2 regions of the Sinorhizobium garamanticum genome follow, and region 2 is predicted to be linked to the other one. Evidence: predicted binding sites of a transcription regulator. Region 2 holds the regulator's gene; the other holds the start of a gene.
What was found. Region 2 encodes PhoB, which activates phosphate uptake and scavenging genes when phosphate is short. Its sites were predicted from a motif close to TGTCATNNANCTGTCAT; they were not measured.
Positions count from the first base shown of each region.

Region 1: PZN02_RS06795 (DUF2794 domain-containing protein) is a predicted target of PhoB. The motif match lies at 2,400-2,416, and genes of this name have one in related genera.

Region 1 covers NZ_CP120373.1:1,457,697-1,464,899, reverse strand. Annotated here, with positions in the region: gene acnA (aconitate hydratase AcnA) at 1-1,159, shown strand, start outside; gene PZN02_RS06800 (DUF1223 domain-containing protein) at 1,332-2,105, shown strand; gene PZN02_RS06795 (DUF2794 domain-containing protein) at 2,437-2,838, shown strand; gene PZN02_RS06790 (GNAT family N-acetyltransferase) at 3,082-3,642, opposite strand; gene PZN02_RS06785 (Bax inhibitor-1/YccA family protein) at 3,860-4,597, opposite strand; gene PZN02_RS06780 (ABC transporter permease) at 4,809-7,203, opposite strand, start outside.
Region 2 covers NZ_CP120373.1:728,579-735,781, reverse strand. Annotated here, with positions in the region: gene pstC (phosphate ABC transporter permease subunit PstC) at 1-1,268, shown strand, start outside; gene pstA (phosphate ABC transporter permease PstA) at 1,283-2,566, shown strand; gene pstB (phosphate ABC transporter ATP-binding protein PstB) at 2,579-3,394, shown strand; gene phoU (phosphate signaling complex protein PhoU) at 3,462-4,175, shown strand; gene phoB (phosphate regulon transcriptional regulator PhoB) at 4,297-4,980, shown strand; gene PZN02_RS03520 (GcrA family cell cycle regulator) at 5,055-5,573, opposite strand; gene PZN02_RS03515 (aspartate aminotransferase family protein) at 5,990-7,189, shown strand.

The sequences.
Region 1 (7,203 bases), 730 kb from region 2:
ACCGTTGCGGGGCCCGATCTCGAAGACGATCAACGACAAGGGCCTGATCGTCGCCGGCGTTCTCTCCGGCAACCGCAACTTCGAGGGCCGCATCTCGCCGGACGTCCAGGCGAACTACCTCGCCTCGCCGCCGCTCGTCGTCGCCTATGCGCTCGCCGGCACGGTCCAGAAGGACCTGACCAAGGAGCCGATCGGCGAGGACAAGGACGGCAAGCCGGTCTATTTGAAGGACATCTGGCCGACCTCGCAGGAGATCCAGGACTTCATCTTCAAGTACGTCACCCGCGAACTCTACGCGACGAAATATGCGGACGTGTTCAAGGGCGACGCCAACTGGCAGGCGGTTCAGGTGCCGGCCGGGCAGACCTATGCCTGGGACGAGGCTTCCACCTATGTCCAGAACCCGCCTTACTTCGTCGGGATGGGCAAGAAGGGCGCCGGCATTTCCGACATCAAGGGCGCCCGCGTCCTCGGCCTCTTCGGTGACAAGATCACCACCGACCACATTTCTCCGGCCGGTTCGATCAAGGCCCAGTCGCCGGCGGGCTCTTACCTGCTCGGCCATGGCGTCGGCGTCGCCGACTTCAACCAGTACGGTACGCGTCGCGGCAACCATGAGGTGATGATGCGCGGCACCTTCGCCAACATCCGCATCCGCAACCACATGCTCGGCCCGAACGGCAAGGAAGGCGGCTACACCATCCACTATCCGTCGAAGGAGGAGATGTCGATCTACGACGCCGCCATGAAGTACAAGGAAGAGGGCGTTCCGCTCGTCATCTTCGCCGGCGTCGAATACGGCAACGGTTCCTCGCGCGACTGGGCGGCCAAGGGCACCAACCTGCTCGGCGTCAAGGCGGTGATCGCCCAGTCCTTCGAGCGTATCCACCGTTCGAACCTCGTCGGCATGGGCGTCATCCCGTTCGTCTTCGAGGAGGGCATGACCTGGGAATCGCTGGGCTTGAAGGGCGACGAGGTCGTGACGATCGACAATCTCGTCAACGTCCAGCCGCGCGAGAGGCGCGTAGCCCGGATCACCTATGGCGACGGCTCGGTCAAGGAAGTTCCGCTGATCTGCCGCATCGACACGCTTGACGAAGTCACCTACGTCAACAACGGCGGCATCCTGCAGACGGTTCTGCGCGACCTCGCAGCCTGAGCCTGCTGACCATAGACCGCTTGCGAGCCGGGGCATCGAAGGTGCCCCGGCTTTTTCACGTCCCCGTACCGGTAAGCGGCGAAATACTCACTCCAACGTGACTTTCCGTTGAAGAACGCCCGTCGTATGTATGAATTCCAGCATTCGAGCCTGCCTATCATAAAGTGACGCCATGACATTCGCCTATAAGACAACCATCCGGCGTCTCGCCCTGACGATAGCGATTCTGGGAGCAGGCTGCGGAGCGGTTGCGGCGGACGACGGGAAGACAATCAAAGGCGTGGTCGAGCTCTTCACCAGCCAAGGTTGCTCCTCCTGTCCGCCGGCGGATGCTGCGCTCAAGAAGCTCGTCGATGAGGGTGACGTCGTCGCGCTCGCCTATCACGTCGACTACTGGAACTATCTCGGCTGGGCAGACACGCTCGCTTCCAAGGAAAATACCGAACGGCAATATGCCTATGCCCGCATGCTCGGCCGCAACGGCGTCTATACGCCCCAGGCTGTCCTCAACGGTCGCGATCATCTCAACGGCGCCAATCTGCAGGCGATCAGGAGCCGGCTGGACGCGATGAACGCGGAGGGCCGGGGACTGGCTGTTCCGGTCCACGCGGCGATTGGCGACGATGGAATCTCGATCAAGGTCGGGGCTGGAGAGGGCAAGGCAAATGTCGTCGTCGTCTATTTCGAACGGGCCAAGGTCGTCGATGTCGAGAAAGGCGAAAACAGCGGCAAGCAGATCGCCTACTGGCACGCCGTGCGCGACATACAGACGATCGGCATATGGGATGGCAAGCCGGCCGAATTCACCTTGCCCGCCTCCGTCCTGATCGAGGGAAATGGCAACAGTGGCTGCGCCGTCCTGCTGCAATCGATGAAGGACGCGGAAACGCCGGGGGCCATCGTCGGAGCGGCAGCCGTTCTTGCCGGCCCGCAGGGCAAGCTTTGACCCGGTGATTTCTGACACAGGGGATTTTCTGAGTCGGGGGTGGTTCGGCCCGGCAGCATCGAGGGGCTGGGGCTGAGGGTTCGAAGTTACCGGACCGAACCGGTCATGTCTGCGTTCGTAATCTCCCGCAGCATGACGACCTGTCCGGACATACGGTGGCAACGACTCTGTCCGGCAGCGGTGGAAGTCTTGCCGTGAATTGGGGCGGCGATTTGACTGAATTGCGGCAACGGAAAGAATTGCGGGCATTGTTCACCGGCTTCCGACTTGCTTTTCCGCTCCTGTCAGGCACACTGTCGTAGTCCTGTCACATCAGAAGGCCGAAATACTGATGACTGATCAACCGGATTTACCGGAAGGCGAGACGCGTCGCCAGGGCCAGACCACATCGCAAGTGGTCGACTTTCACGAATACAAGAGCGCCAGGAATCCCCCTCCCGTTACATTTCATCGCCGCGAGCTGGACCAGATTTTGCGGGTCTATGGCCGCATGGTCGGCGAAGGCGAATGGCGCGACTATGCGATCGACCACACGAAGGATCGAGCCGTATTCTCCGTGTTCAAGCGATCGGGGGAAACGCCGCTCTACCGGATCGAGAAAAACCCGAAGCTTGCGGCAAAGCAGGGTGCCTATAGCGTGCTCAACGCCCATGGCACGATATTGAAGCGTGGCCATGAGCTTGCCCTGGTGCTCAAGGTGTTCGACAAGGTCCTGAAACTCGTCGAGACCTAACGCGATATTTCCGTTGGAATTGCCCCTCATCCGCCTGCCGGCACCGTCTCCCCGCAGGCGGGCGAAGGGTGATGCCGCGCCTTCAGTCCGCTCTCCGTGCGAACGGAAAGAGGGGCGAGGGGCAAGCCACCACTCCAAGAGGACCTACAGCGACGCGCGTCTTATCCAAACGCGTAAAGGACGCTGCAGCACTTTGAATTGCTGCATGTTTCAATCGAGTACAATTTAAGAAAATGCAGTGACTCAGCTTCGGTAGAGGGTATCGGGGTAGACGCCTTCGACCGGGTCTGTGGCCGTTCCGTCTCCGAGCGCGAGCTGCATGATCGCCGTGTCGAGCCAGCGGCCGTGCTTGAAACCGGTCGCCTTCATCAACCCCTGATGCTCGAAGCCGAGCGCGCGATGCAGCGCGATTGATGACGGGTGCGCGCCGCCGATCACCGCCACCATCTGGCGGAAGCCAAGCGCGGTGCATCGCTTGATCAGCTCCGCGAGCAAGGCCCTGCCGACGCCTTTGCCTCGGGCCTCCGGCGCGAGGTAGATGGAATCCTCCACCAGGAACCGATAGGCCGTTCGCGTGCGGAACGCGGAAGCATAGGCGTAGCCGATGATCGCTCTGCCGTGGTTCTCTTGTGCCACGATGTAGGGATAGCCGTTGCCGGTTATCGTCGAAAACCGCATTGCCATCTCCGCCTCGGAAGGCGGCGTTATCTCGTAGGTCGCCACGCCGTTTAAAACGGACTCGCGATAGATTTCGGTAATTGCTGGAAGATCGGCAGCGACGGCGTCGCGTATAGTGACAGGCATTGGACTTCGTGATGTTGGCTTATCCCGATCAAATCGCATGGATCGGAAGGGGCGATCAAGGCCGTTCTACTTAGGCTTCTTTGAATCGGAGTCGACTTGGCATCAATTCCCGTAGCGATTCAAAGGTCTTACAGCGACCTTTGCGCCCGAAGAGACGCCGACGCTGTGGCAACAAAAAAGGCGGCCGAAGCCGCCTTTTCCGTGAATGCGCGTCTGACTACTCGTTCCTGTTGCCCAGGAACTGCAGCAGGAACATGAACAGGTTGATGAAGTCGAGATAGAGCGTCAGCGCGCCCATGATGGCCTTGCGGCCAGCAACCGCGACGTCATCGGCCTCGAAGTACATTTCCTTGATCTTCTGCGTGTCGTAGGCGGTAAGGCCGGCGAAGACCAGCACGCCGATGACCGAGATCGCGAAGGCGAACGCCGAAGACGCCAGGAAGATGTTGACGATCGACGCGATGATCAGGCCGAAGAGGCCCATGATCAGGAACGTGCCGAAGCCCGACAGATCCTTTTTCGTCGTGTAGCCGTAGAGCGACAGGGCGCCGAAGGAGGCGGCCGTGACGAAGAACGTCTGCACGATGCTCTGGCCGGTGAAGACCAGGAAGATCGAGGACAGCGAGAGCCCCATCAAGGCGGCGTAGATCCAGAACGTCGTCTGCGCTGCGGAGACGCTCATCGAATTGATGCGGAAGCTCATGAAGAACACCAGCGCCAGCGGCGCCAGCATCACGACCCACTTCAGGGGCGAAACGTAGATGAGCTGGGCGAATGCCGGATTGGAGGCGGCAAGCGCATAGGTGCCATAAGCTGCTACACCTGTTATCGCCAGCCCGAGAGCCATCAGGTTGTAGACCTTCAGCATGTAAGCGCGAAGGCCTTCATCGATCACGGCACCCGCCTGAGCGCCGGCGGGCGACATTCGGGTTTGGTAGTTTCTCAGATCAGCCATTGTTTCCTCATTTAAGCCCCGGTTGAATTGACGGTGTCGGGCGGTAAGTGCTTGTCGTTCAAGCGCCCAGGCGCCGCTGCGGGGCTCCAGCATGCCTGCCGACAAATATGATGTCGAAAGCCTTCGCGCACAAGACCCGGAAGGCCCGGAATCGCGCAAAGCCAGGCCCCGGGCCATCAAACAAGGGTGATTTACGGTTAAATTGCCGTCCTTACAATTCGCGCAGCACCGGAGCGGCTTTCTGGCCGAGAATACGCCAGGTCCCGGCAAGTCCGATGCCGACGGTCATGACGAGCGCGACGACGATGGTGGCAACCGCGACATCCGGAAGGAAGTCGGACGGCAGCGTCATCACGCGGCTGACGACGAACCAGGCGGAGACACCCCCGGCGAACAGCGCGAACACGGCGGTTGCGAAGCCGAGAATGATGTATTCGTAGCTGAAGGCGCGGATCAGCGTGCCGCGCGTGGCACCCAGTGTCTTCAACACCACCGCATCGTGAATGCGCGCACGGTTGCCAGCGGCAAGCGCCCCAGCAAGAACGAGAACCGACGCGATGAGGGCGACGGCGGCGGCGGCCCGGACGGCTGTGGCAAGCTGCGCCAGAAGCGTATTGACGATATCGAGCGCATCCTTGACGCGCACGCTAGTGATCGTGGGATAGGTATTGGTGACCGACTTCAAGACCGCCGCTTCCTCCGTGGCCGTGGCATCCGGATCGATGACGGTTGCGAGCCAGGCATGCGGCGCGCCGGCAAAGGTATTCGGCGAGAAGACCATGACGAAGTTGATCGACAGTGATTCCCATTCGACGTTGCGGAAATTGACGATCTTCGCGGTGATGTTGCGGCCGAGCACGTTGACGGTCACCGTGTCGCCGAGTTTCAGGCCGAGATCGCGGGCTTCCTCCGCCGAGAATGAGACCAGCGGTTCACCCTGGTAGTCCTCGGGCCACCAGCTGCCTTCGGTGAGCGTCGAGTTTTCCGGCCGATTTTTGGCATAGGTGATGCCACGGTCGCCGCGCAGCACCCATTGCCCGCCGGGCGGTACGTTGCGGCTGTTCACGTCCTCGCCGTTGAACGCCACGATGCGCCCGCGCAGCATCGGCACTTCAACGACCTTGCCCTTCGGCATCGCCTGGGAAAGCAGCGACCGGAACCCTTCGATCTCGCTGCCCTGGATGTCGACGAAGAAGAAGTTCGGCGCCCGCTCGGCCATGTCGCCGGTGAGTTCGCGCCGGAGATTGCCGTCGATGAGCGCCAGTGTCACGAGCAAGGCGAGACCGAGACCTAGCGACAGCACCACTGACGGCGTCAGGGCGCCCGGGCGATGGATATTGCCGATCGCCAATCTCAGTGCCGGCGAATTCACCCGCGGGCTGCGCCGCGCCAGCCAAGAAATGAGCCAGGACACGCCGCGCAGCAGGATGAAGGCAAAGGCAATTGCGCCGAGGAAGATCAGCGAAATGCTGCGATCATAGGCCGTCCAGACGGCAAGTCCGGCGAGCGCCGCTAGGCAGGCGAGCGCCCCTGCGAGATAGGGCCAGGCCGGAAAGCCGGTCGGTTCGAACCCCTGTTGCCGGAAAAGCGCCGTTGCCGGCACCCGGCGCGCGCGGCCGAGCGGCAGGATGGCGAAGGCGAGCGCCGTCAGCAGGCCGAAAAGCGCCGCTAGGCCGAGCGCCGACGGGTAAAGCTGGAACGACGTCGGAACGGGCAGCACATCGGCGAGGAACTGGGCCGCGACAAAGGGGATCAGCGCGCCGAAAACGAGGCCGATGCCGATGCCTATCAGCGCAATCATCAGGATCTGCGCGAGATAGACCATGGCGACCAGTGTGGCCGGAGCGCCGAGGCATTTGAAGGTTGCAATGACGCTGCGCTTGCCATCGAGATAGGCGCGCACGGCGTTGGCGACGCCCACTCCACCGACGATCAGCGCCGTCAGGCCGACGAGGGTCAGGAACTGCGAGAAACGCGTGATATTGGCGTTGAGCGACGGCGCCGCATTGCGGCTTGTCCGGATCGACCAGCCGGCCGACGGGAACTGCTTCTCCGCCTCGGAGCGAGCCGATGCGACACGCTGAGGATCGGCAAGCCTGACCTTGTAGCCATGCTCGACGAGGCTGCCGGTCTGCACGAGCCCGGAGGCAGCGAGCGCGTCGGCCGAGACCATCAGCCGCGGCGCAAAACCGAACCCGTCGGAAAGCGCGTCCGGCTCCCGCACGATCGTAGCGTTGATCCGAACCCGCGCATTGCCGATCAGGATTTCGTCGCCGGGTCTGATACCCAGACGCTCCAGCAGCAGCGGCGCGGCGACCGCACCGAACGCCTCCCCCTGTTTGGACAGGAGTTCGCCGAGCGACCTGGCCGGCTCGCTTTCGAAAGTGCCGTAGAGGGGATAGGCACTGTCGACGGCCTTCAATTCGACGAGCGCCTGGTTGGAACCATCGGGGAGGCGCGCCATGGAGCGCAGGCCCGAGGAAACGGAGACGCTGCCGAGACTGTCGAGAAAGGCGCGCTCCTTAGCCGTCGCCACGCGATTGTTGAGTTCGAAGCGGATATCGCCGGCAAGGAGCTCTTGCCCTTGCGACGCGATCGTCGCGCTG
Region 2 (7,203 bases):
CACATTCGCGACCGATCTACCACGGTCTGAATGCCGCCATCTGGACCGGTGTGCCTGCCTTCATCTTCCTTTTGCTGTGGCTGGCCGGGCAGAACAGCGTCATCAATCAACTGGTTGTCGCCAGTTTTCCTGGCTCGGAAAGCCTCGACGCGACCACTCGTTCTCTTATTATGAGCGAGGTCCGCCAGGTCGCGGCAGGGAATATCTTCAAGGAACCGACTCCCGAAATCCAGGCTGCCGTTACGCATCTGAAGTCGCTTCAGCAGATTTCGGCCGTTGCGATGGTCGCTGTCATCGCAGCCCTGATGGCGATCGGTGCCTTCCTCGGCTACAAGGTCATCGGCAACCGCTTCCGGGCACGCCATAGCGTCGAGCGTTCCGTCACCTATTTCATGATGTTCTCGTCGCTTGTCGCGATCGTGACGACCCTCGGCATCATCGCCTCGCTTGTCTTCGAGGCGCTCCAGTTCTTTGCGAAGGTGCCGATCACCGAGTTCCTGTTCGGGTTGCGCTGGGAGCCGCAGATCGCCATCCGCGCGGACCAGGTGGCGGGGCAGGGCGCATTCGGCGTCATTCCGGTTCTCTTCGGCACCTTCGTGATCTCGCTCATCTCGATGATCGTCGCCGTTCCGACCGGAATCCTTTCGGCGATCTATCTGACGGAATATGCCGACAAGCGTTTCCGCGCGGTGATCAAGCCGCTGCTCGAAATCCTGGCAGGCGTTCCAACCGTCGTGTACGGCTTCTTCGCCGTTCTCACTGTGGCGCCTGCCGTGCGCAGCCTCGGCATCAGCCTCGGGATCGAATCCTCTCCGAACAGCGCTCTGGCGGCCGGGGCTGTGATGGGCGTCATGATCATCCCGTTCATCTCCTCGCTTTCCGACGATGCTCTCGCGGCCGTGCCGACGGCGATGCGCGAGGGTTCTTTTGCCCTCGGCGCCACGAAGGGTGAAACCATCCGGAAGGTTCTGCTTCCGGCGGCATTGCCCGGCATCGTCGGCGGCGTATTGCTGGCGCTCAGCCGCGCCGTCGGGGAAACGATGATCGTCGTGATGGCCGCGGGCCTGATCGCGAAGATGACGGTGAACCCGTTCGACGCGGTTACGACAGTGACCGTGCAGATCGTCACGCTTCTCATCGGCGACTCCGAATTCGACAATCCGAAGACACTGGCGGCGTTCGCGCTGGGTCTGATCCTCTTCATCGTGACGCTCATCCTGAACCTCATCGCTCTGCGCACCGTGCGGAAGTACCGGGAGAAATATTGATGTCCAGCGCAGCACTGACCGACACCGTCTCAGCGGCCGGCGTGGACTGGCACTCCGACGAGATGAAAGCCCGACGGAGGGCCAGGTACGCCTCCGACCGACGGCTGCAGATCTATGGCATCATCGCAATTACGTTCGCGCTGGGCTTCCTCGCAATTCTCGTCGGCTCGCTTACCTTCACGGGCTACACGGCCTTCACGCAGACCGTCGCGACCATCGAAATCGATCTGTCGACGGCAAAAGTGGATCCGGCGAACATTGGCGAGGCCGACTGGCGCGGCATCGTCCGTGGCGCATTGCGGGCACAGGTGCCTGAGATGCGCAGAAGCGATGAACGCAAGTTCTTCGAAATGTTCACCTCGTCGGCACCATTCCTCGTACGCGATGCCGTCGTTGACGACCCCGGCCGGTTGACCGGCAAGAGCAGCTTCACCATTCCGATGGCCGATCCCGTCGATCAGTTGGCCAAGGGCGCGATCAGCCGCGACATCCCGGAGAACCAACGCCGCATCAATGACAAGCAGATTGGCATGTACGATCAGTTGGTCGCCAATGGCGTGATCTCGAAGCCGTTCAACTGGGGTCTATTCTTCAATGCCGACAGCCGCTTCCCGGAGCTTGCGGGTCTGGCGGGTGCGATCTCTGGCTCGTTCTGGTCGCTGCTGGTGTGCTTCGTGATCAGCTTCCCGATCGGGATCGCCGCTGCGATCTATCTCGAAGAGTTCGCGCCGAAGAACAGGTTCACCGACCTCATTGAGGTGAACATCAACAACCTGGCCGCCGTGCCCTCCGTGGTGTTCGGTCTGCTCGGCCTTGCGGTTTTCCTCGGATGGCTAGGCTTGCCCCGCTCCGCTCCGCTCGTCGGTGGCTTCGTTCTCGCGTTGATGACGCTGCCGACGCTTATCATCGTGACCCGCGTATCACTGAAGTCGGTACCGTCCTCGATCCGCGAGGCCGCGCTCGGCGTGGGGGCGTCGAAGCACGAGGCGATCTTCCACCACATCCTGCCGCTTGCGATGCCGACCGTCATGACCGGCAGCATCATCTCGCTGGCAAGAGCGCTCGGCGAAACCGCGCCGCTGCTGCTGATCGGCATGAACGCCTTCATCACCAGCCCGCCCGAGGGCGTCTTCGCTGCATCTACCGCACTACCGACACAGATCTACATCTGGGCCGATAGCCCCGAACGCGGCTTCGTGTCCCGAACCTCCGCTGCAATCCTGGTTCTTCTGGCATTCCTCGTGCTGATGAACGGGATCGCGATATTTCTCAGGCAGCGCTTCGAGCGCCGCTGGTAGGGAGAAACAGAGATGAATATTATGTCCGAAGCAGCAGTTGAAAAGGCGCTGGATCAGAAGATGAGCGATGCAAACTTCAAGATGGTCGGAAAGGACGTATCCGTCTACTACGGCGAGAAGCGCGCTCTCTTCGACGTGAACCTGAATGTTCGCAAGAATACCGTGACGGCGCTGATCGGTCCCTCGGGCTGCGGCAAGTCGACTTTCCTGCGCACGCTCAACCGCATGAACGACACCATCGAAGGCTGCCGCGTAACCGGCAAGATCACGCTCGACCAGTCGGACATCTACGATCCGAGCGTGGACGTGGTCGAACTCAGGGCTCGCGTCGGCATGGTGTTCCAGAAGCCGAACCCGTTCCCGAAATCGATCTACGAGAACATCGCCTACGGCCCGCGCATCCATGGTCTGTCGCGTAACAAGTCCGACCTGGATCAGATCGTCGAGAACAGCCTGGTGAAGGCTGGCTTGTGGAACGAAGTCAAGGATCGGCTGCTAGAGCCGGGCACCGGCCTCTCCGGCGGTCAGCAGCAGCGCCTCTGCATCGCGCGTGCCGTTGCGGTCAGCCCCGAAGTGATCCTGATGGACGAGCCCTGCTCGGCGCTCGATCCGATCGCCACCGCGAAGGTCGAGGAGCTCATTCACGAGCTGCGCGCGAATTTCACGATCGTCATCGTGACCCATTCGATGCAGCAGGCCGCGCGCGTTTCGCAACGCACCGCCATGTTCCACCTCGGCAATCTCGTCGAGGAGAACGACACCGACAAGATGTTCACCAATCCGGATGATCAGCGCACGCAGGACTACATTATGGGTCGGTTCGGCTAAAGCGGTTTCCAACCCTTACGATTGATGAAGGTCCATGCAGAACAGCGCGCGCCTTGAGGAAACGAAAATGACTCATGCACATATAACCTCAGCCTTCGACGAGGAGTTGAAATATCTCGCGCGCCGGATCTCCGAGATGGGCGGGCTTGCCGAGCAGATGGTTGCGGACTCTGTCCGGGCGCTGGTGAACTCGGATCTGGCCCTGGCGCAGAAGGTGATTTCCGACGACGCGATCCTCGACGACGCCGAGCGTCAGATCGGCGAGAAGGCGATCGTCACCATCGCCAAGCGTCAGCCAATGGCGTCGGATCTCCGCGAGATCATGGGGTCGATCCGGATCGCCGCCGATTTGGAGCGCGTCGGCGACCTCGGCAAGAATACCGCCAAACGCGTGATCGCGGTCGCCGGATCCGGCATTCCGCGCAAGCTTGCGCGCGGCTTGGAGCATCTGGCGGAGTTGGCCTTGGTTCAGCTCAAGGAAGTGCTCGACGTCTATGCCTCCCGTTCGCCGGAAAAGGCGAACAGCATCCGCGAGCGCGATGAAGAGATCGACGCGATCTACACGTCGCTTTTCCGCGAACTGCTGACCTATATGATGGAAGATCCGCGCAACATCACGCCGTGCACGCATCTTCTCTTCTGCGCCAAGAACATCGAGCGTATCGGCGACCATGCGACCAACATCGCCGAAACGATCTATTACATGGCGACGGGTGCTCAGCCGCAAGGCGAACGGCCGAAGGACGACACGACGTCGACCCTAGGGTCGGTGACGGACTAGTCCCGCCCGACGTCCGCATGCCTTTGCGCATGCGTTGATCTTATCCCGGCCGTGATTGTCGCGGCCCATACTGTGTCGCGGTTGCATGATGGCGTCCGCGCGTGGGAAGGAGCATGACCGAATGTTGCCGAAGATAGCTGTTGTCGAGGACGAGGAGGCGCTGAGCGTCCTCCTGCGCTACAATCTCGAGGCCGAAGGTTTCGACGTCGATACGATATTGCGTGGAGACGAGGCCGAGATTCGCCTTCAGGAGCGGTTGCCGGATCTCCTGATCCTCGACTGGATGCTGCCCGGAGTGTCCGGCATCGAACTTTGCCGCCGGCTACGGCAGAGGCCGGAAACGGAGCGCCTGCCGATCATCATGCTGACCGCGCGCGGCGAGGAAAGCGAGCGGGTTCGTGGCCTCGCCACCGGCGCCGACGACTATGTCGTCAAGCCGTTCTCGACACCGGAACTGATGGCGAGGGTGAAGGCAATGCTCAGGCGTGCCAAGCCCGAGGTGCTTTCGACGCTGTTGCGCTGCGGCGACATCGAGCTCGATCGCGAGACGCACCGTGTCCACAGGCGCAGCCGCGAAGTCCGGCTCGGACCGACGGAGTTCCGGCTCCTGGAGTTCCTTATGTCCTCGCCAGGGCGCGTCTTCTCCCGTTCACAGCTTCTCGACGGCGTGTGGGGACATGACATCTACGTCGACGAGCGCACCGTGGATGTGCATGTCGGCCGTCTGCGCAAGGCGCTGAACTTCTCGAACATGCCCGATGTCATACGCACCGTGCGCGGCGCCGGCTATTCGCTTGAAAGCTGATAGAGTCTGCGTTTCATAGGCATCAAAAAAAGGGGCGGCACCGCCCCTTTTTCCGTAGCGTTCATGCAAGCGGATCAGCGCATGCGCCGGCGCTCGCCGGAAGGCTGATAGGCGAGCCGCGTGTGATAGCTGCAATAGGGCGAAGCTTCCGGCGACTCGTTGCCGCAGAAATGGAATTCTTCCTTCAAGGGGTCGCCGATCGGCCACTTGCAGGTGCGTTCCGTCAGCTCCGTCAGGCCGAGGCGGCGCGACATCGGAACGACGACGTTCGGTGCGAGTTCGAGGTTCTGCTCCGCGACGAGATCGACTTCGATCTCTTCCTTGAGCACGGTGGCGCCAGCGGTGCGGGTGACGGTGCGGGTTGTGACGCGCGAGGCATAATTCGGCGCGCGGGGCGCAGAGGTTGTGCGCTTCGGGCGGGCGGCATTGGTCGTGCCGCCGGCCTTGGCCCGCCCCGGCAGGCTCAGCCGGTGAACCTTGCCGATGACGGCGTTACGGCTGACACCACCCAATTGTGCCGCGATCTGGCTGGCGCTCAGGCCTTCGGACCACAGCTTCTTCAGTTTCTCCACCCGCTCGTCAGTCCAGTTCATTTCTGCACTCTCCGTTCTCGGCGTTGGATGGCAGAATCCATCACCAAGCTCCGGAAAAACTCCGGAGCTGCAACGCGATAACTCTTTTGGTGACTAGGTCCGCCGCATGCGTCTAGTAATTGAATATTAACCTACTGGCAGGGTGACTCCGTGGCAAGAGTCGCGGGATTCGCGCCGAATCGATTTTGGGGTTTTCCCCAACTTGCTGGCTGGCCGTTGCATTTTTGCAAGCCCCCGCCGGATGTTTTTTCGCACGTCGGAATCCGTGCGCCCGAGCTCGCTGCAAGCCTTGGTTTTGTTGACATTGCAGTGCGAAATGGGAATAGTGCCTGCGCCGCCGAAAGGCGGCATTTTTGATTTTTATCGGACACGATCGCCCGATATCGATGCCACCAGGACGGAAGGAGAAGTTCGCCATGGCCGCAACAACGCCGCTCTACGACACCTATATGCGTGCGCCGTTGCGTTTCGAGCGAGGCGAGGGCGTCTGGCTCATTGCCGAGGACGGCTCGCGCTATCTCGATTTTGCCGCCGGGGTTGCCGTGAACTCGCTTGGCCATGCCCATCCGCACCTCGTCGAGGCGCTGAAGGCGCAGGCGGACAAGGTCTGGCATCTTTCCAACCTCTATGAGATTCCGGGACAGGAAAGCCTGGCGCGCCGGCTGACGGCCGTGACCTTCGCGGATCGCGTGTTCTTTACGAATTCAGGCGCGGAAGCGCTTGAATGCGCCATCAAGACAGCGCGCCGCTATCATTTCGCCAGGGGGAATCCGGAAAAATTCCATATCATTACCTTCGAAGGCGCTTTCCATGGCCGCACGATCGCGACGATCGCGGCCGGTGGCCAGCAGAAGTACATCGAAGGGTTCGGACCAAAGGCACCGGGTTTTTACCAAGTTCCTTTCGGCGACATTGCGGCGGTCAAGGATGCGATCAACGATGAGACGGCGGCGATCCTGATCGAGCCGATCCAGGGGGAGGGCGGTATTCGCTCGGCCAGCAAGGAGTTTCTGCAGGAGTTGCGGGCGCTTTGCGACGAATTCGGCTTGCTGTTGATCCTCGACGAGGTTCAGTGCGGCATTGGCCGTACCGGCAAGCTCTTCGCCTATGAATGGTCCGGCATCCGGCCGGATATCATGGCGGTCGCCAAGGGCATCGGCGGCGGCTTTCCGCTGGGCGCTTGCCTTGCGACCGAAGAAGCGGCAGCCGGCATGGTCACGGGCACGCATGGCTCGACCTATGGCGGCAATCCACTGGCCATGGCGGTCGGAAACGCGGTCCTCGACGTTGTTCTCGCCGACGGATTCCTGGAGCAGGTGCGCGACGTCGCTCTTGTCTTCCGGCAGGGGCTCGCGTCGCTCAAGGATCGTTTCCCGAATGTGATCGAGGAAATCCGCGGCGACGGGCTGATGCTCGGCATCAAGGCGAAGGTGCCCTCCGCTGACCTGTTGAAAGCAATCCGCGCCGAGAAGCTGCTCGCAGTTCCCGCCGGCGAAAACGTGCTGCGTCTGCTGCCGCCGTTGATCACTACCGCCGCCGAGGCCCGAGAAGGGCTTGCGAGGCTTGAGCGCGCCGCCGAGGCGGTCAAGAGCAACAGCGGCGACGCGGCGGCCTGAACGGCCCGACTTTC